DNA from 4 places in the Pseudoalteromonas sp. M8 genome. Region 2 is predicted to be linked to each of the others. Evidence: predicted binding sites of a transcription regulator. Region 2 holds the regulator's gene; each other region holds the start of a gene.
The links. Region 2 encodes LexA, which represses DNA repair genes until DNA is damaged. Its sites were predicted from a motif close to TACTGTATNNNNATACAGTA; they were not measured.

Region 1 (5,015 bases), 1.3 Mb from region 2:
CTACTTATAAGTGTGGCAAATTAGGTAAATATCGTACATTTAATACGGAACAGCCCTGATATGGCCATCAAAAACGAAATTACTATTCTCACGAGAGCAGAACAGGCAGATCTTTATTCCCCACCCATTTTTTCAATCGAAGAACAACGTCTGTACTTTTCTCTGAACGATGCGGAATTGGCAGTTTTTCGGTCAATTCGTCTCAGAGCTCATAGATGTTACTTTGTCGCGATTTTGGGATACTTCAAATCAAAGCCCGTCATCCTAGATATCGCTTACTCGCAGGTTTCTAAGGATTTAATGTTCATCAGTAAAGAGCTGCTTGGCGGCAAGGGGCTCAGACCATTCACTCCCTCACAAAAACAAAAAGATCGACTCTACGCAAAAGTATTAGACCTTGCTGGTTATCACAAATGGGACGAAAGTCAGCACTTCAATTCTCTTTTCGACCACCTTGTTCAGGTGGGCAATGCCTGGCTGGAGCCGCGTTACCTCTTTGATACTGCTATTGAATTCCTAACCAGTCACAGCATTGCTATCCCTAGGTACACCGTACTCCAGAGACTGATAAGCAGAGCGATGCAGCAGGTCAGAAAAGACCTGGCGCACCAACTTAATCAACTCACCAGTCCTGAACTTCACGTCTTTCTGGACAGCATAACAGCCATTGATGACGGACTAAGCCTGAACCAGCTCAGAGGCGGTGCAAAAAGTCTGACCGTACCTGAACTTAAAAAAGAGCTTGCCCTTTATCATCAGTTAGCGCCATGGCGCACGCAAATCAATGGCGTTATCGATGGGCTTAATCTGTCTCTTAAAAATCGACAACACTTCGGTGAGCTCATCAACTATTACGGTAGTAAACTCAAACGATTCAAACGCGCACAGCAGCATCTATGGTTGCTATGTCACCTGACAGAGCGGATACAACTGGCACTGGAACGGTTAACTGATGGGTTCATTTACCATATCCGCAAGCAACAAGAAGCTGCCAACACCTTTGCACAACAAGCAGTGTTCCTGTCCTGGCAGTCAGCCGCGGACAATGTCACGAAAGCGGCAGAGTTACTGCATCTGTTTGTGGATGAGAACATTGATGATAATCAACCCTTCTCAGTAGTCAGACAACAGGCATTGAAGGTCATGAATGACAGGGATATCCAGACCCTCTGCCTTTACCTGAAAAAACAGAAACGGACCGTGGAAGAGTACCAGTGGCAACATTACGATGAACAATGCAATCTCCTGGAGCAACTGTTAAGGCAGGTGTTCTTGTGCCTTGAATGTGAGGCCGGTAAAGGCTCAGAAGCCGTCGTCGCCCAACTTCAACAGATGCAGACGGAAATCGCATTCGGTGGACCACTGAAGAGGCTGTACTTGGAGAACCACCGACTTTTCCAGTTTCATCCTTGGTATAAAGGTTTTCCAATAAATAGTCTCGATATCTCACGATTGGACTTTCCTCTACCTTCTCGGTGCAGTCATATATTGTTAACGGAGGTTTTTCATCAACCAGAAGGCCAGTCCTTGGGTGTGTATGTTCGGGGATTTCCGTGCTCAACCACCGATAGAAGCTCAATAACGCAACTGCATGGGATTGAATCGTCTTATCGGAGGATATATCTGGATCTGCCAACAAAGAGTGAAGATATAGATTCACTGGCACCACATTGATACCATCGGGGTCTATTAAAATTGGAAGTTTATGAGCAAATGGTTTTGAGTTGTCCCTAACGTCATGGATGATCTCGCCACTGTCAGGGTGTGGCCTACTTATAAATGAGGGATATTTCTCCGTACTAATCCACATAAGACAATAGTCAAAGCCGAAGTCATCTGGAAACGACCTATTTTGTTCAATCACATTAACACCTAAATCATCCGTTATTCACACTGCTAAGCCTTCCCCCAGGGGGTTACGCGTTCATACATCTACTTTTTCAAGATATTTCTTAACCAATAGTAAAAATTGTAACCACCCCTCATCTCGACGTCTAATTTATACAACCTGAAACATTACAACATGTGATGTCTAAAGTATTTCCCAACTGTAAGCGCATAGTTAGAGGAGAATGCCAAAATGCCATGGCGCTGCATTTCGGCTTTGATCTGAAAGACGGGTACGCCCATTTTAATACCGAGTAACTTAGCTTCACGCGAGCGTGCAACCACGCAGCCGTCATTGTTGGACAGCACCACAACCGGCGTATCTTTTAAATCAGGACGAAACAGCTTCTCACAACTGGCGTAAAAGTTGTTGCAGTCCACCAAGGCAAATACAGGCATGGGACAGTCACGACTTACGGCGCATGTTTCGCACCACATTGGTGACCACACCAAATATCTCTAACTCTGCCCCTTCAGGAATATGAATGGGCTCATACGCCTGGTTTCTTGGGATCAGCTTGACGCACGGCCTTAGTTGAAGCTCCTTTACCGTGAGTTCTCCATGGATGCCAGCGATGACAATGTCACCGTGTTCTGCTTGAACAGAACGATCAACCACCAAAATATCATCTGGGTGAATCCCAGCATCAATCATTGAATCACCTTCAACACGCACAAAGAACGTTGCAGCCGGTCGCTTGATGCACAGCTCGTTGAGGTCGAGCGTTTGCTCAACATAATCCTGCGCTGGTGAGGGAAAACCAGCAGAAACACGTTCCATGAACAATGGAATACGAAGGCGCTTGGCTTTGATGAAGGCAAGTGCGCCGCTACGGCCTATCAGCGAGACACTCATGACGAACCTCGAAAAATTACAACTGATACTGTTTGTTTATACAGTATCTAATGCTATGCTGATTTCTACAAGTAAAATTGTAGGTAAAACTGGTGTTGTTCGAGTAAGACGTTGTGTCGTAGGTGATTTCTTTTTTGTGTTGAAAACTAGATGTGGGTTTGCTCGCCCTCGTCAAAGCCTGCAAGGCTTGGACAATACTGCTTCTGCCTACTGCTCTTGTTTCTGTTACTGATCCTGTTACTGCTACTGGTTAACGCATGGGTCAAGTAACCGTCAGACAAGGATTGTTGAACCCTTTGCAAAGGGTTTAAAAACAGTTAGTAAAATTCTGCTTCGTATTGAATTTACTGGCTTAAAGCGAAGTCAGGAGCATCTTTAAAATGCTCAGTCGAACTCAGTTCAAACCTTTTGCAACCGTTTGAAAAGGGGTTGGCCAAGCCATACGTAAAGGGTATCGGTAAGGGTTACCTAAACGGTTTAGCTAAGGCTTTCTGAAAGGCTTAGTCAAAGCCTTCATACATGGGTTCACCCAGTAGAAAGATTAAAAAAACGCTGAGGTATTCAAGGTGCATTTTGAAAAACCTGTGGCACAGTGAAATAACCCAAAGCGAACAATAGAATTGAAGAGAAACCATCAATGACAAGAGCCCCTGCGCCATTTCCGCTAGAGCGCCTCGCGGATATCCCAGAAAGACCAGAAGATTTTAGATTGCTGGAGCGTATTCCATTAACGCGTGAGCCGCAGTCTTGGCCACTTGAACTTTCTCCTGTGGTCGGTGATGAACAGCCAATGGTGCTGCTCGATACAGAGACAACCGGACTGTCTGCCGATGATGAGTCCATTATTGAGCTTGGTATGGTTAAGGTGCTTTACAGCCCCTCTGCTCAGCGGATTGTGTCGATTGTTGATGTGATCAGCTTGTATGAAGATCCCGGCAAGCCAATCCCCGAGCTGATTACCGAGTTAACCGGCATCACCGATGAGATGGTGCAAGGCCAGCACATTGATGATTCACTGGTAGCGAGTTGGTTATCCGATGATCCGCTGGTGGTTGCACACAATGCACAGTTTGATCGTCCTTTCTTTGAAAAGCGGTTTGCTGCATTAGGACATCTATCTTGGGCCTGTTCAGCCAGTGGCATAGATTGGAAGGCGCTGGGTTTTGAAAGTCGAAAGCTTGAGTACCTGCTGCTTCGCTTAGGTTGGTTCTATGAAGGACACCGAGCTGCAACCGATTGTTTGGCGATGGCCTGGTTGTTTCATTTGTTGCCCGAGTCCGTTGCAAACTTGTTGTCTGAAGCAGACAGGCGAACTGTGTTAGTTCGTGCGTTTGGTGCGCCGTTTGACGTAAAGGACTATTTAAAAGAGCGCGGTTACCGCTGGCATGACGGTGTAAAAGGTGCCAACAAACATTGGTGGCGCGAAATCAGCGAAGACGAGTTGCCGCAGGAACAAACTTACCTAGATGATTTGTATCATCGTGGCTCAGAACATGCCCACTATGACTACAAAGATGCCCGCAATCGATTTAAAGCTTTGTAGCTCTCTACAAGGTAAGCCTTGCATATTTGAAAATCTCTGGAAAATGGAAAGTGAACTCATGGTTTAACCAATAAGAGGAATCTTTCCATGTACCAAGACACCTACATTGAATACTGGGGCGAAATCTTCGTCTCTGCCCGCATCATTGAATTTGGCATCACGTTCGAGCGCTTTCTTAAAGATCCATGGAAGCATTTGATGTCCTGTGGCCAAGAATCTGCACCGGACGCGATTGCTGAAGGGATGCTGCCATTGCTGCCTGCCCAGGCAGAAGTTGCTAGGCGCGTTCGAGAGAGTGAGCAACGAGTCCCGATGTCTACAGAGTCGGACAAAGGGGGATCTCATCGCGGTAACATCGTGGTGTCACTGGTTCGGGTAGCGCATTGATTGATAGCAACTATCATCGATGGCACCAAACAAGGTCTTCACGCCCATACCTGAGCGGCAATTGCAATCCAGATCAAAAAGTTGCCGCTTAGTCTTCCCTACAAAATAATTTGTGATAGGATGATACCTAATAAATTTAGTTAGGCTGTATAACTCAAATTGTTTTCTTGCTGTGAGCAACCACACAAGGTGGAGTTGGTTTCTGGAGGGGGCGCATGAATACATCAATGGAGCTTTTATCAAAGCTCACTATTTTAGAAGAGCTGATCCAAGTTGTTAGCCATGAAAATGCAACCAAAACAGAAAAGTATCTTGCGTATTCGGGTGTATTGGCTTTGCTGC
Region 2 (5,015 bases):
ATTATATGAACAGCAAAAACAAAAAATGCAGTATTGTCATTGCTGTACGTTGTAGATAGTGGCGCATAAAAAGTCCAACCGAAAGCAGGCCCGCCGCCTTCCAAAAATAATGACATCAGTAAAATTGCAAATGCAAAGGGTAGTATCCAAAAACTCCAGTTATTCATTCTCGGTAACGCCATATCAGGAGCACCAATCATCATTGGGATCATCCAGTTGGCAAGACCTGTAAATGCGGGCATTACTGCGCCAAATACCATTATTAGTCCATGCACTGTCGTCATTTGATTAAAAAAATGCGGATCTACAAGCTGTAACCCAGGTTGGAAAAGCTCGGCTCGGATCACCATCGCCATAGCACCGCCAATTAAAAACATGGTTAGTGAGAACAATAAATACAGTGTTCCAATGTCTTTATGATTGGTGGTAAACAGCCAGCGCTTTAAGCCTTTGGGAGCTGTATGGTGTGAATGTTCGTCTACGATGGCACTCATTACTTACCCTCCTCTAGTGCATCTATCTCACGCTGTATTTGGCTTGGCTGAATAACATCGCCAGTGTCATTACCCCAGCTATTTCTTTTATAGGTGATCACCCCCGCGATCTGCTTAATTGTTAATTGCTTTGCGAAAGATTGCATCGCAGTTCCTGGGCGACCTAAAAGTAGAATATCTATATGAGCTTTAATATCTCCAGTGACGACTTTACTTCCTTTCATTGCAGGGAAGACTCCTGGTAGCCCAAGCCCAGTTGGTTGATGGCAAGCTGCGCAATAAGCCATGTAAGTTTGTTCCCCAACCTCCATTAACTCTTCTTTCGAAAGAGTTTGTTGCGCAACTGCCTGTGACTCCGCCTCTGCTTTTGCTTTTTCAGCTTTAGCATCGTTAAGCCAACTATCAAATTTATCAGGACTTACGGCCTCGACGACGATTGGCATAAAGCCATGATCTTTGCCACATAATTCAGCACATTGGCCTCTATAAATTCCCTCATCGTTTACCTTTGCCCATGCCTCATTTATAAATCCCGGATTGGCATCCTTCTTCACCGCAAAATCAGGCACCCACCAAGAATGGATGACATCATCCGAGGTCATCAAAAAGCGGACTTTCCTATCTGTAGGAATAACTAAATGCTTATCAACTTCAAGCAGGTAATTTTCATTTTTTTCTTTAAGATCACTAATTTCATCTTTCGAAGTAGAGAGCAAAGAATAGAACTCAACATCATGCCCCATATACTCATAGTGCCATTTCCACTGAGAGCCTGTGACCTTAATGGTCAGATCAGCCTTACTCGTGTCTTCCATAGCAATAAGCGTTTTTGTGGCTGGTATTGCCATACCAATGAGTATCAGGAAGGGAATTGCAGTCCAAAGTATTTCCACTTTGGTGCTTTCATGAAATTGCGCCGCAACAACGCCTTTTGACTTTCTGTGTTTTATAAGCGCCCAAAACATAATCCCAAATACAATCACTCCAATGACACAACATATTAGAAATATGGTCATGTGAAGCTCATACACTTGATGACTAATGTCTGTAACACCTTGCCTCATATTGTAAGCGCTGTTAGCAAGTGAGGGCATGGCGATTAGCACCGCGATGAATGCTACAACTAATCGACAAATTTTCATTTGACGTCTCCTTCAAGACAACTCGTGGTTGTCTCTTGTTATTATTGGATGACTGTCATATTGTCTATTTGTACATAGACTTACTGCACGACTATTAACCAATTAGTCAAAAAACAAACAAATTGCAAGATTTTCGAGAAGACCGACTTTAGAATCAAAACTGGGGACTATAGGGAGTAAAACGAAGAATGATGAAAAATAGTGTATAAAGATCAGAAAACTAAAAATATTACTAAATGATTAAAGTCACTATAATTATCTAACTTTCACACAGTTAGAAAAGTTAATTATTACTTTCTAAACAAAATATAGTTAAAGCAAGCGCAACTTTATATTTAACGCTACGCTCGCTCTCATAAACTACATCCAGTCTGCACTTCGGATAACACCGACAGCTAACCCTTCAATGGAGAAATTTTGATGTTCTAGATCTACTTCAATCGCTTTAAATTCTTCATTCTCAGCATGTAAAAAAACTTTCTTTCCTTTCTTTTCAAGGCGTTTAACAGTCACATCTTCTTCTACACGAGCAACTATCACTTGCCCATTTTCTGCCACTTGAGTTCTGTGAACAGCCAATAGGTCACCATCTATAATACCAATATCCTTCATGCTCATACCATTAACTCTCAAAAGGTAATCAGCATTAGGTTTAAAAAAACTAGCATCTACATTACAGTGGCTTTCTACATGTTGCTCTGCCAAAATAGGCTCACCAGCAGCAACACGACCAATAATAGGCAAACCAAGTTGTTCTGATTCATCCTCTACAAGTCGAATCCCTCGGCTTGCGCCTGGGACCATTTCGATAACTCCCTTTTTCGCAAGCGCTTTCAGGTGCTCTTCCGCTGCATTTGCACTCTTAAAACCCAAAGCATCAGCTATTTCAGCACGAGTTGGAGGCATGCCTGTATCTTTTATGAATACTTTTATTAATTCAAAGATTTGTTCTTGTCGTTTTGTTAGAGGACGCATTAACTGGTATTCCATACAGTGGTTTATTTACTGTAAGTATATACAGCTCAAAAAAAATCGCAAATGTTTCTTTCTTCGCCATATTTTAAGTGTATTTATTGATAGCATTAATTAGATCAGCATTAAACAAGAAGCTTCAGAGCATAACCTACGACTCTACGAAATAAGGATTATTAAGTTTTAGGGCTGATAAATCACCTCCTACCATTTTGCACTGTGCTGATACTGTGGTGGGAGCGCATTTACTTAGGTTTAGAAAACCTCGCGAGGCTTTTTATATCTCAAATTTCTATACCTCAAATAGCAAAAAACCCGTCGCATTGCTACAACGGGTTTTGATGTACATGGGTGTTCCACATTATTTTTGAGCCGAAACTTTCATTGTAAGCCATCGGCGGGTGAACCACCTCCCACCATGTTGCGCTGTGCTGATGCTGTGGGGGAGTGGGAGCGAGTTTACCTCGCGAGGTTTTTAAATCACACATAGCAAAAAACCCGTCGCATCTCTGCAACGGGTTTTGATGTACATGGATGTTCGAATGTCGATGAAGTTCATGGATGAACGCTTTTCATCAACCTCTTATTTGGCCCTGGCTCGCTACGAAGTAGGATGTTCTCATTTTTTAAATAGAGAGTCACATGGGTGATCCACACTATCATTGACCGGGGCCTACCCTTCGGCTGTTTTGTTTCACTTCTGAGTTTGGGTGACGAGAAACCGAAGCACCGCTTCGCAGTTCGAGGAAGTGAGCGCAAGGACGCGCGAAGGGGAGATGCTACATGGAAGTACTTTACCCCAAACAGCAAAAAACCCGTCGCATTGCTGCAACGGGTTTCTCTTATTTGGCCCTGGCGATGTTCTACTTTCACATGGGTAATCCACACTATCATCGACGCTGTTTTGTTTCACTTCTGAGTTCGGCATGGGGTCAGGTGGGTCCAAAACGCTATAGTCACCAGGAAATTCTGTTCATCAATGAAGTCTCCTTCATCAATGTAAATCTGGAAAAAGCTATTAAATTCTTTTGTCTACTTTAGTCTATTAACTTCTGTCGCTTATAAACCACTTTGGCGTTGTATGGTTAAGCCTCTCGGGTAATTAGTACGAGTTAGCTTAATGCCTCACAGCACTTCCACATCTCGCCTATCAACGTTGTAGTCTTCAACGGCCCTTCAGTTGACTCTAAGTCAAAGTGAGAACTCATCTCGAGGCCTGCTTCCCGCTTAGATGCTTTCAGCGGTTATCAGTTCCGAACGTAGCTACCGGGCAATGCAATTGGCATCACAACCCGAACACCAGCGGTTCGTCCACTCCGGTCCTCTCGTACTAGGAGCAGCCCCTCTCAATTCTCAAACGCCCACGGCAGATAGGGACCGAACTGTCTCACGACGTTCTAAACCCAGCTCGCGTACCACTTTAAATGGCGAACAGCCATACCCTTGGGACCGACTTCAGCCCCAGGATGTGATGAGCCGACATCGAGGTGCCAAACACCGCCGTCGATATGAACTCTTGGGCGGTATCAGCCTGTTATCCCCGGAGTACCTTTTATCCGTTGAGCGATGGCCCTTCCATTCAGAACCACCGGATCACTATGACCTACTTTCGTACCTGCTCGACGTGTCTGTCTCGCAGTTAAGCTTGCTTCTACCATTACACTAACCGTACGATGTCCGACCGTACTTAGCAAACCTTCGTGCTCCTCCGTTACTCTTTGGGAGGAGACCGCCCCAGTCAAACTACCCACCAGGCACTGTCCTCAACCCCGATTCAGGGGCCTAAGTTAGAACATCAACACTACAAGGGTGGTATTTCAAGGTCGGCTCCACAGAAACTAGCGTCTCTGCTTCAAAGCCTCCCACCTATCCTACACATGTAGGGTCAATGTTCAGTGCCAAGCTGTAGTAAAGGTTCACGGGGTCTTTCCGTCTAGCCGCGGGTACACAGCATCTTCACTGCGATTTCAATTTCACTGAGTCTCGGGTGGAGACAGCGTGGCCATGGTTACACCATTCGTGCAGGTCGGAACTTACCCGACAAGGAATTTCGCTACCTTAGGACCGTTATAGTTACGGCCGCCGTTTACCGGGGCTTCGATCAAGAGCTTCGCCTAAGCTAACCCCATCAATTAACCTTCCGGCACCGGGCAGGTGTCACACCGTATACGTCATCTTACGATTTTGCACAGTGCTGTGTTTTTAATAAACAGTCCCAGCCACCTGGTCACTGCGGCTCTCGTTTGCTTACAGAGCAAGTCCTTCACAAACAAGAGCGTACCTTCTCCCGAAGTTACGGTACAATTTTGCCTAGTTCCTTCACCCGAGTTCTCTCAAGCGCCTTAGTATTCTCTACCTGACCACCTGTGTCGGTTTAGGGTACGATTCAGTATGAACTGAAGCTTAG
Region 3 (5,015 bases), 1.3 Mb from region 2:
CGTCCTCTTGGCGTGCGTTGAATAAAGCCTTGTTGGATCAAAAATGGTTCTATCACATCTTCGATGGTTTCTTTTTCTTCTCCAATCGCCGCAGCAAGGTTATCAAGACCAACCGGGCCACCGGTAAACTTTTCTATGATTGCCAGCAGATATTTGCGATCCATATAATCGAAGCCACATTTATCAACATCGACCATATCCAGCGCCAAGTGTGCAATCTCTTCAGTGATAGAGCCATCGCCCTTCACTTCAGCAAAGTCTCTTACCCTGCGTAGTAAACGATTTGCTATTCGTGGTGTACCGCGCGCTCGACGCGCCACTTCAGTTGCACCCGACTCGCTGATCTCTAGATTTAAATGATGCGCTGAGCGCGTTACAATCGAAGACAAATCCGCAACCGAGTAAAACTCCAAGCGCTGCACAATACCAAAACGATCTCTTAATGGTGAGGTTAATGAGCCGGCACGTGTCGTTGCGCCAACCAAAGTAAAAGGCGGTAAATCCAGTTTAATCGAGCGTGCTGCAGGGCCTTCACCAATCATGATGTCCAATTGGTAGTCTTCCATAGCGGGATAGAGAATTTCTTCCACCTGAGGACTTAAACGATGGATCTCATCAATAAATAACACATCCCCTTCTTCAAGGTTAGTGAGCAATGCGGCCAAGTCTCCCGCTTTTTCAAGCACAGGTCCCGAGGTGGTTTTTATATTAACCTCAAGCTCGTTTGCGACAATGTTCGCAAGCGTGGTTTTACCTAAACCCGGCGGACCAAATATCAGCAAGTGATCTAAGGCTTCCTGTCTTGAACGTGCCGCCGCTATAAAAATTTCCATTTGCTTTTTGACATGCGGCTGACCGGTATAATCATTTAGTAATTTAGGTCTAATCGCCCTATCTACTAAATCTTCATTACCTTGGATCTCAGGTTCAATTAATCTATCTGCTTCAATCATAGTTACATCATCGATTTAAGAGCGTCTTTAATGATACTCTCGGTCGTCATGCCTTCTCTGTTTACGGCTTTTACCGCTTTTTGTGCTTGAACTTGTTTATACCCTAATGCCATTAAGGCTGCAATCGCTTCATCTGCTGGGGTATCACTTACCGTCGGATGCTCTTGCGGCGCAAGTACAGCGGCATCGCTAAACGGTGTGAGTAAGTCATTGCCAAAGTCTTTTAGCTTATCTTTCATTTCAAGCACTAGGCGCTCAGCGGTCTTTTTACCAACTCCTGGGATCTTAACCAAAGTCGTTGCATCGCCATGATTCACGCAGCTAACAAATTGCTCTGCCGACATGCCCGACAAAATTGCAAGTCCGAGCTTTGGACCGACTCCGTTTGCTTTAATTAACGTGCGAAACAATGCACGTGCTATCTTGGTATTAAAACCAAACAGTAACTGCGCATCTTCACGCACCACAAAGTGAGTAAATACGGAAACCGGCTCGCCCACGCTCGGTAATTCATAAAAACAGGTCATTGGCATTTGTACCTCATAACCTATACCTGCAACATCAATTAATATCTCTGGTGGCTGCTTTTCTAACAGTGTTCCGCTTAATTTTCCTATCATCGTTATCTCAACCTTCCTCTTACGGTTTTACGCGCTGCGCCTGCCATTTTTATTAAGTTTTGCCTTGAGTGCGCGTGACAAATCGCCACCGCCAACGCATCTGCTGCATCAGCTTGGGGTGTGCCTGGCAATTTTAATATGCGCTTTACCATTTCCTGTACTTGGGCTTTGTCTGCACCACCGGTACCCGCAACGGCTTGTTTAACTTGCCTTGCCGAATATTCACTCACAACCACTGACTGCATGGTCGCTGCAACAATGGCCGCACCTCGCGCTTGACCAAGTTTTAAGGCTGAGCTTGGATTATGCGCAACGAACACTTGCTCAATCGCAAAGTCGCTCGGCGAAAACTGCTCTATGAGCTGTGTGATCCCTTGATAGATCATTTTTAATCGAGTGGGAAAGTCATGTTCACCAACTTTAATGCAACCGCTCCCCAAATATTGGAACTTTGCACCTTGGTGAGCAATCACACCATAGCCTGTAAATCTTGACCCCGGATCAATTCCTAAAATGACAGCCAAACGCATCGTCTCTTGGTTTTTTGGTTATAATGCCAAAATACTGTATAGATTACCAGTTATAAGCTAGTTCATCTGATCAAAAAAGGCGACCTAAGTCGCCTCTTTTACATCAGGTTGACGAACTTACTCGCCTTCACCTTGCTCTGTTAACTGCTTTTCTATTGAGATAGCAAGCTCTTTTAGCGCATCTGGGTTTGCAGGGCTTGGCGCATCAGTCATCAAGCACGACGCTTGCGTCGTTTTCGGGAACGCAATAACGTCACGGATGTTGTCAGTGCCACACAGTAGCATCACCAAACGGTCAAGACCGAATGCCAAACCTGCGTGCGGAGGCGTGCCATACTTCAGAGCATCAAGTAAGAAACCAAACTTCTCTTGCTGCTCAGACTCTTCAATGCCTAGGATCCTGAACGCAGCCTGTTGCATTTCGTTGTTGTGAATACGAACCGAACCGCCACCGACTTCGTAGCCGTTAAGTACCATATCGTATGCATCAGAAAGTGTACCTGCTGGATTTGCTTCAAGGTCCGCAGCACTTACGCCTTTAGGCGCGGTAAACGGGTGGTGTACCGCGTGTAGGTTACCTTCGTCGTCTTCTTCGAACATCGGGAAGTCAACAACCCAAAGTGGTGCCCACTTAGTTAGATCTGTGATTTCTAAATCAAGACCAATCTTCAGACGTAGCGCGCCCATCGCTTCGTTTACAGTATTACGCTTGTCTGCGCCGAATAGAATAATGTCACCTGTGTTTGCGCCTGTGCGCTCAAGCAGTGCATTGATCACTTCTTCATTCAAGAACTTAGCGATTGGTGACTGTACGCCTTCGCTACCCGCATCACGGTCGTTCACTTTCATCCAAGCAAGGCCTTTCGCACCGTAAATACCTACAAACTTAGTATATTCATCGATTTGCTTACGTGAAAGTTGTGCGCCACCTGGTACTGATAGTACTGCAACACGACCTTTTTCGTCATTCGCTGGGCCACTTAGTACTTTAAATTCAACGTCTTTTACGATGTCTGCAACGTCGATAAGCTCAAGCGGGTTACGTAGGTCTGGTTTATCCGAACCATATTTGCTCATCGCTTCGCTGTATGGCATCACAGGGAACTCACCCAAATCAACGTCTAGGAAAGACTGCCACATTTCACGGATCATTTTTTCTGTCACGCCACGAACTTGGTCTGAGCTCATAAATGACGTTTCGATATCGATCTGAGTGAACTCTGGCTGGCGATCGGCACGTAAGTCTTCATCACGGAAACACTTTACGATTTGATAGTAGCGGTCAAAACCAGACATCATTAGTAGCTGCTTAAATAGCTGCGGCGACTGCGGTAGCGCATAGAAACTGCCTTTGTGGACACGACTTGGTACTAGATAGTCGCGTGCACCTTCAGGTGTCGCTTTCGTTAGTACTGGCGTTTCAATGTCTAAGAATGCATTTTCATCCAAGAAACGACGCACGAAGCTACTCGCTTTAGCACGCATTTTAATGCGATCGCTCATTTCTAGACGACGTAGGTCTAAATAACGGTACTTAAGACGACGCTCTTCAGAGTTTTGCTGATTGAAGTCAAGCGGTAATGGTTCTGAACGGTTGATAATGGTTAAGCCAGTGCCTAAGATCTCAACTTCACCGGTTGCCATGTCTTTGTTTACTTGGCTTTCAGGACGCGCACGGACAACACCTTTGATCTGAACACAGAACTCTTGGCGCAACGTATTCGCTTTATCCATTAAGCCTTCCACTTCAGGATCGAATACCACTTGCACAAGCCCTTCTCTATCTCTTAAATCGACAAAGATTAGGCCGCCAAGGTCACGACGTTTATTGATCCAACCACATAGTTCAACTTCCTGATCTACATGGCTCTTATTTAGTTTTCCGCAGTATATAGAGCGCATAAAATTCCTGTCAGTCCAGTTTGCTCTTACGACTAATCACTTCTCACCACACAATATGAATTCACAGTATTGGTAAGCCAGTCGCTAAGACTCATTTTCAATAACCGCCAATTATATAAAAATACGCTGCATTGTCATCCTCAATCTAAGGATCTGATACACTATTCACACATTTAATCGTTGTTTTGATCACTATGTTGTATCTGGGTTGCCCACAATGGAGTAGCGCACACTGGAAAGGTCGAGTATTTTCCAGCCATTGTAGTGCCACAAATATGCTCAAAGAGTATGGCCAAATTTTTAATAGCGTTGAAGGCAATACGACTTTTTATGCCGATCCAAATCCGCAGACCGTATTAAAATGGCTAGAACAAGTGCCCGATGACTTTCGCTTTACGTTTAAAATTCCTAAGCGTTTTAGTCATGAAATGGCACTTAGCCACTGCCAAGATGAATTATTGGCTTGGTGTAAAAACATGGCGCCGCTGTTTCCTAAATTAGGCGTGTTAATGCTGCAATTACCTGCGCAGTTTGCGCCTGAACATATAAATAAAATGCGACAATTTTTATCTTGGTTGCCCAAAGCGCTAACTGTTGGTGTTGAAGTACGGCATTGGGACTTTTACCGCAAAGGCGATGCTGAGCGCAGATACAACCAATATTTAATCGAAAATAACTACAACCGCATCGTGATGGATACTCGCGCACTCTTCAGCGAGCCTGCCAGTACTCCTGCGATAGTAGATGCACAGCAAAAGAAGCCGCGATTACCTGTGCATGCAATTGCCACTGGAGACAGCCCTATTCTGCGATTTGTTGGTTGCTCTCAGCTTGAGTCTAATAGAGACTTTTATCAGCCTTGGTTAACTAAACTCAATCAATGGCTCAGCGAAGGTAAATCACCTTATGTGTTTTTCCATACCGCAGACAATTTTGATGCGCCATTTTTAGCGAGACAATTTATTGCAGATTTAGAGATACATCATCAAGTAAGCAATCCATTCCCCGCT
Region 4 (5,015 bases), 1.0 Mb from region 2:
TACATCACAATGTCATGAATAGTGATAAAGAAAAACGGATAATCAAGCGCTTCGATAAGCGCTAGCTCTTTATCAATAATGGCTTCTATATCTGGCGGCACGCCATCAGGAAAGCGAACTTGTTTACCCTTTTCGACCAACGCGCGTAAATAAGTCATTGGAGTAAAACCTTTAGGCACTAACTCCTGAGGATATTGATAATGCAATGAGTCTAAATTAAATACACATCGCTTCGCGATATTGGCACTTTCTTCAAGAAAGGTAGGTGAAAACAACTTATTAAGCTTAGTGATAGATCTAAGTGCCGACTCGCTATTGCTAATCATTTTCTCAGGGATCTCGCTTATCACACGATTCTGTCGAATGGCTGTCAGTGTATGCTGTAGCGCAAGTCTAGACGAGCAGTGCATAAGCACCCCACCAACAGCGCAAATAGGTATTTGGTAAGCTTTTGACAGTTTTACACAATGGGTAAAATAATGTACATCTTTTGCACTCAAGTTACGTCGGTAGCCAATCCATATTCTATTATGGTGATATTTACACAGCCATTGCAATGATTGAACATCTTGACTGTTTCCCTTTGGCAACCATAACAATAAGACATGCTTAAGCGACATAATATCCCACTCACTAAGCTGATATTGTCCCTTCTCCGTTCGCTGGCGAGCATTACTGATCACTCGACATAACTCTGTATAAGCGAGCTGGCAAGGACAAAGAGCAACCAACTCAATATTGTTGTACTTCAGTAAACTCCCAACTATCAGTTTTATCTTGAGTTTATGATCACGAATATAAGCATGAGCACGGACAATACCAGCCAAAGAGCATTCGTCAGTAATAGCTATTGCGCTGTAACCTAAAAAATCTGCTTGTTTGACCAACTCTTCTGGTCGCGATGCGCCAGTCAAAAATGAAAAGTTGCTCTGGCAAAAAAGCTCGGCATAAGACATTAGCTAAATACTCCATGAATATACCAATGATTATTTTGCTCTCGAAATACCCATAACCGCTGCGCTTGTTCATTTTGTACAATAAAATAATCTCGCTGGACCGGCTCACCGTCCCACCACCCCGAAGCGATACGCTCTGGACCAGAAATAATATTGACTCTTTCACATAACGGCTGTGGCTTCGGAAATAGGATAGTAGGTCTTAATTTACTCTTGAGTGTCGTGAAACGTGGCTCGTGGCTATAAGTGCTGGCCTTTTCAGGACGAGGATCGCCTGTAAGTTGTAAACCTTGCACTGCCTGCTCACCGAGCTTAGCACATAGAATAGCCCGCAGTCCTTGCGCAGACATCGCACTTTGCTGCGTTGAGAAGAGATCTTTTATTGTGGCATGCTGCGCTTCTAGTGCATCAGCTTTGAGTGAAACACTTTGTACGGGTGCATCTAAGGTTATGGATTCTAGCTTGAGGTTTAACAAGCGCTGCCAATTTGCCGCCTTATATTCAGGCTCCGCGCTGTTTAATGTGATCTCTAAAGCCTCTTTATCTCGAAGTGCTAAGGTAAAATAAAGCGTTCGAGTTACTAAGTTACGTTGCTGTAGGAATAACGCTAAACGCGATAGCAAATGCTCGATTGGCTTTTCTAACCAAGCCATTATTTCAACTTCGTAAAGTAAAGGTGCAGTAAGCTCAAAGGTTTCCACAGGTTGGTAATAGTTAAGGGTTTCCTTTAGTTTTCCAAACAAGCAGCCTACATAATGTACGAGTTCAGTATCAAAACGTTTGGCCAGTTCACTGAGTGAAAACTGCTCTAACTGCGCCACGTTTTTAACTCCGGTGCGAGCAAGCAACTCAATCACTTGACTGTCTAGACTTGTACGTGTTAATCCTATCTTCCCCAAGTAATGACGCTTTTGGCACTGCGTTAACATAAGCGCATTGCAATGCTCTCGCGCTAAGAGCTTAGCCATTATTGTGGACTCACCCATGCCGTAATAATAACTCTTGCCAAGTTGCGCTAATTGTCCAGATATTACTTGCCAGTAACTTGGCAAATCATGATAGAGCGACAGCATAGAATCGACTTTAAGCACAAGGCCATTAGGTTCATCGATTACAATATCTGCACTTACTTGATAAAGCGTATTGGCAATTTCTAATAGCTGCTGTCTTTCTAGAAGGTCGTCGTAGGGCAAAACATGAAGCTGTGTACACAATGCACAAGCAGTCCCAAGGCCCATTCCTATTTTTATACCTCGCTGCTGCGCTGCATCATTGAGCTGCACTATCTGGTTTTTGCGGCCATCAATAATAACAACGGGTGTAACAAAATCACCAGAAACCGTTCGCTTTGTCATTCCCTCTAGTTGCAGCATAGGAAAATAGAGATATAACCACATAACTAGCTCGTTAAACGCCGCTCATAGCCTGTAAATGCAACTATATTATCGCTAACATGAGGTAGATTTGGCTTTTCAAGCTCTGGCCAATAGTGGGGGTTTTCTAGTTTAAGACTACGATGTGCCAAGTGCCCCTTGTGCTTCTTCACTATCACATCCAAGCCGCTGTGCTGTGCTTGTAAAGCCACTGAAAGCGTAAATGGTAGAGTTTGAGCGTACTGTGCTTGATGTAAAACAAATAACCTACAACCTCCCGTCTGTGCACCTAGCTGCAAACGCTTTACAGCGGCAATAGAAAGCGCTTCGTGCCAAAGTACAAGCGCACTACACGCACCACTTTTTACACACTGCTCCGCAGCCCACAGTGCTTCTTTTTCACTTGGTGGCTGCAATATCATAAATTCACTCAGGTCTAACGATAAATAATGCAATGCCGCGGCATGTATTTGTCCTGGTGGATTAATTAATACCTTCAAACGGTTATCATCCGCAAAGTGGGGCAATATCAACCTTAACTCCCCTATCCCCATCGCAGTTTTTACACCAATCACACCTTGTTGCGGCCAACCACCACACAGCACATCATCAAGTGCAGCAAAGCGAGTACTGACGACATCATGCTGCACGGCCTTTCCACGCCCACGCCAAAGCAAGTTTTTACGCTCAAGAAGATCTATATAATTCGCCATACATCACCAAACACTGTTTATACATACAGTATATTTAAATAAAGACAGATCGCAAGTAGATCGCTAGAAAAGAGACGAGTTAAAAAGTAACCATGGTTTACGCTTTAAGTTAATCGTGTTTTGCTTAGAGGATATGAAAGTTGCAATGAGTACGGCGCGTAGATAATCGTCTTAGGCCTAGTTATCTAAGACAAGAGCTAACCAACTGAGCCTGCCACTTTGCCACAACAGGCAAAGTTATGTCGACATTATTATAAGCTTATGTTGAAAAGTGAGCTGTTTGATTGCGATGACAAAGGAAGGGCTAAAGTAAATGAGCTTTTTGGATTTTTGTAAAGGAAGCTCGCTTAGAAGAGAAAATGCAAGCAAGCCCAGTGGTCGGGATTCGAATCGAAGCGTCGAACCGCCGCAACCCCGGCGTGACAGGCCATGCCCACTTCATATTGTTAATCGGGCTTAATAGGTACAACCCATAACTCATTGGTTTAATTTAATGCGTAACACCGAATAAAACTTTTATTTGACCACGAGTTTTGTAAAGTTTTATTTATCAGAGTTTGAAAGGCATAATATTACAGTTATCAATTATTATCTGAATTCGGGTATACTTACTGCGAAATTAAATTTTCACTTATAATATTTGGTAAGTTTTTTGACTAATATTTTTTCAATCTTTTAAATATTTTACGACTAGCTTTTACCAATTTCCCAACTTTTTTCGTTCTCGGTGAATATACTGGCAACGGTTTTGAATAGTCCAATACCACAGCTTGCGCCATTAAATCTAAATCATTGTTTTGCATATACCATTTCTTCTCAAAACGATAAAAACCCAAAATACCATTATTAACCAAGTAGCAGTCAGTTAACTGTCTAAGTTCCCTGATTACTTGTGAGCCACCAGTACCTCCCTTATTCGCACTATTATGCATTAATTGTGTATTAGCATTAAGTAATTGAGCAGCAATAATGCTATCTTTTTCACCATACAAACCAATTCTTTGTAAATCCAACATATGGGCCGCTGCCATTATATCACCCATCACATGAGGCTCAGCAAGATAATCACAAGCAGCAGTCAAAGCGTTGGCAAAATCATCTATTTGTAGTTGATCATCAAATAAACTTGAATATCGTGCAGCCTGACGAAAAAAGCCAACATCAGCACGGGCATAAGCTTGATAGTTTTCAGCAACATTCCCCTCACTTTCGCGTCCCGAGCGCTGAAATGCCCCCGTAAATTGCATTTGGCGGATAAACTTACACAGGTCTGTTTGAGCCGCAACCAATTGAACAATATCTTGTCGGAACTCATCAGGGTACTTACCCACCAAGCGAATAATATCTCCAGACAAACGACCTTGGCGAATACCGTGATCTAATGGATGATTAGGCCTAAAAACTTCTACACCATACGCTTTTATTTTGTCATTAGGTTTTAGCAAATAAGGCCGACCAAAATGAAACTTAATCAAATCCAGTAACGTTCGAACAAACTCCCATTCAGTCTTAGCTCTGCCCGTTTGTTCAGCGTAGAGTTTCATCTTCTGCAATTGTTCAGGGCTATAACGACTGGTAACGGTCACTGCATTGCGATCAGGCTCTATTGAATGGAACTCATACAAATAGCCAGAGCCGAATGTACGACGGAAAAACAGCTCAAAATCAGTCTTATTAATATTACCAATTTGTTCTGTCAATTGCGGATGAGCCTGCTCAATTAAATGCAACTCAAGTCGCGACCAATTCAATTGAGTACCTAAACGCTGTGTAAGCTGTTTAAGTAATCGACTCTGTTTGACTTGGACAACAGGGCCTCGCAGCCTATACCACCAGCTAAAAATAAATAGCGATACCAGCACAATAACCAATAACACAATGGATTGACTCTCGTTCATTACAATAATATCCATAGCAAATAAAACTTAAGTGGGCCGCCTTTTACCAGAATGACCATACCACCCAACTTGCCG

Region 1: a site for LexA is predicted at 2,770-2,789, ahead of umuD (translesion error-prone DNA polymerase V autoproteolytic subunit). Genes of this name have one in related genera too.
Region 3: a site for LexA is predicted at 2,136-2,155, ahead of ruvC (crossover junction endodeoxyribonuclease RuvC). Genes of this name have one in related genera too.
Region 4: a site for LexA is predicted at 3,054-3,073, ahead of imuA (translesion DNA synthesis-associated protein ImuA). Genes of this name have one in related genera too.

What each region holds. Positions count from the first base shown of each region.
Region 1 covers NZ_CP047240.1:977,868-982,882, forward strand. The annotation lists partial or broken gene GSF13_RS09130 (Tn3-like element ISShfr9 family transposase) at 61-1,368, shown strand; partial or broken gene GSF13_RS09135 (DNA polymerase V subunit UmuC) at 2,053-2,286, opposite strand; gene umuD (translesion error-prone DNA polymerase V autoproteolytic subunit) at 2,294-2,743, opposite strand; gene GSF13_RS09145 (3'-5' exonuclease) at 3,381-4,286, shown strand; gene GSF13_RS09150 (hypothetical protein) at 4,374-4,673, shown strand; gene GSF13_RS09155 (hypothetical protein) at 4,889-5,015, shown strand, end outside.
Region 2 covers NZ_CP047240.1:4,041,835-4,046,849, forward strand. The annotation lists gene ctaD (cytochrome c oxidase subunit I) at 1-494, opposite strand, end outside; gene coxB (cytochrome c oxidase subunit II) at 494-1,636, opposite strand; gene lexA (transcriptional repressor LexA) at 1,997-2,611, opposite strand; rRNA gene rrf (5S ribosomal RNA) at 3,459-3,572, opposite strand; rRNA gene GSF13_RS23055 (23S ribosomal RNA) at 3,690-5,015, opposite strand, start outside.
Region 3 covers NZ_CP047240.1:2,748,980-2,753,994, forward strand. The annotation lists gene ruvB (Holliday junction branch migration DNA helicase RuvB) at 1-953, opposite strand, end outside; gene ruvA (Holliday junction branch migration protein RuvA) at 956-1,573, opposite strand; gene ruvC (crossover junction endodeoxyribonuclease RuvC) at 1,576-2,097, opposite strand; gene aspS (aspartate--tRNA ligase) at 2,221-4,005, opposite strand; gene GSF13_RS17085 (DUF72 domain-containing protein) at 4,281-5,015, shown strand, end outside.
Region 4 covers NZ_CP047240.1:3,007,345-3,012,359, forward strand. The annotation lists gene GSF13_RS18295 (error-prone DNA polymerase) at 1-956, opposite strand, end outside; gene GSF13_RS18300 (DNA polymerase Y family protein) at 956-2,353, opposite strand; gene imuA (translesion DNA synthesis-associated protein ImuA) at 2,356-3,042, opposite strand; gene GSF13_RS18310 (SidE phosphodiesterase domain-containing protein) at 3,699-4,742, opposite strand; gene GSF13_RS18315 (hypothetical protein) at 4,968-5,015, opposite strand, start outside.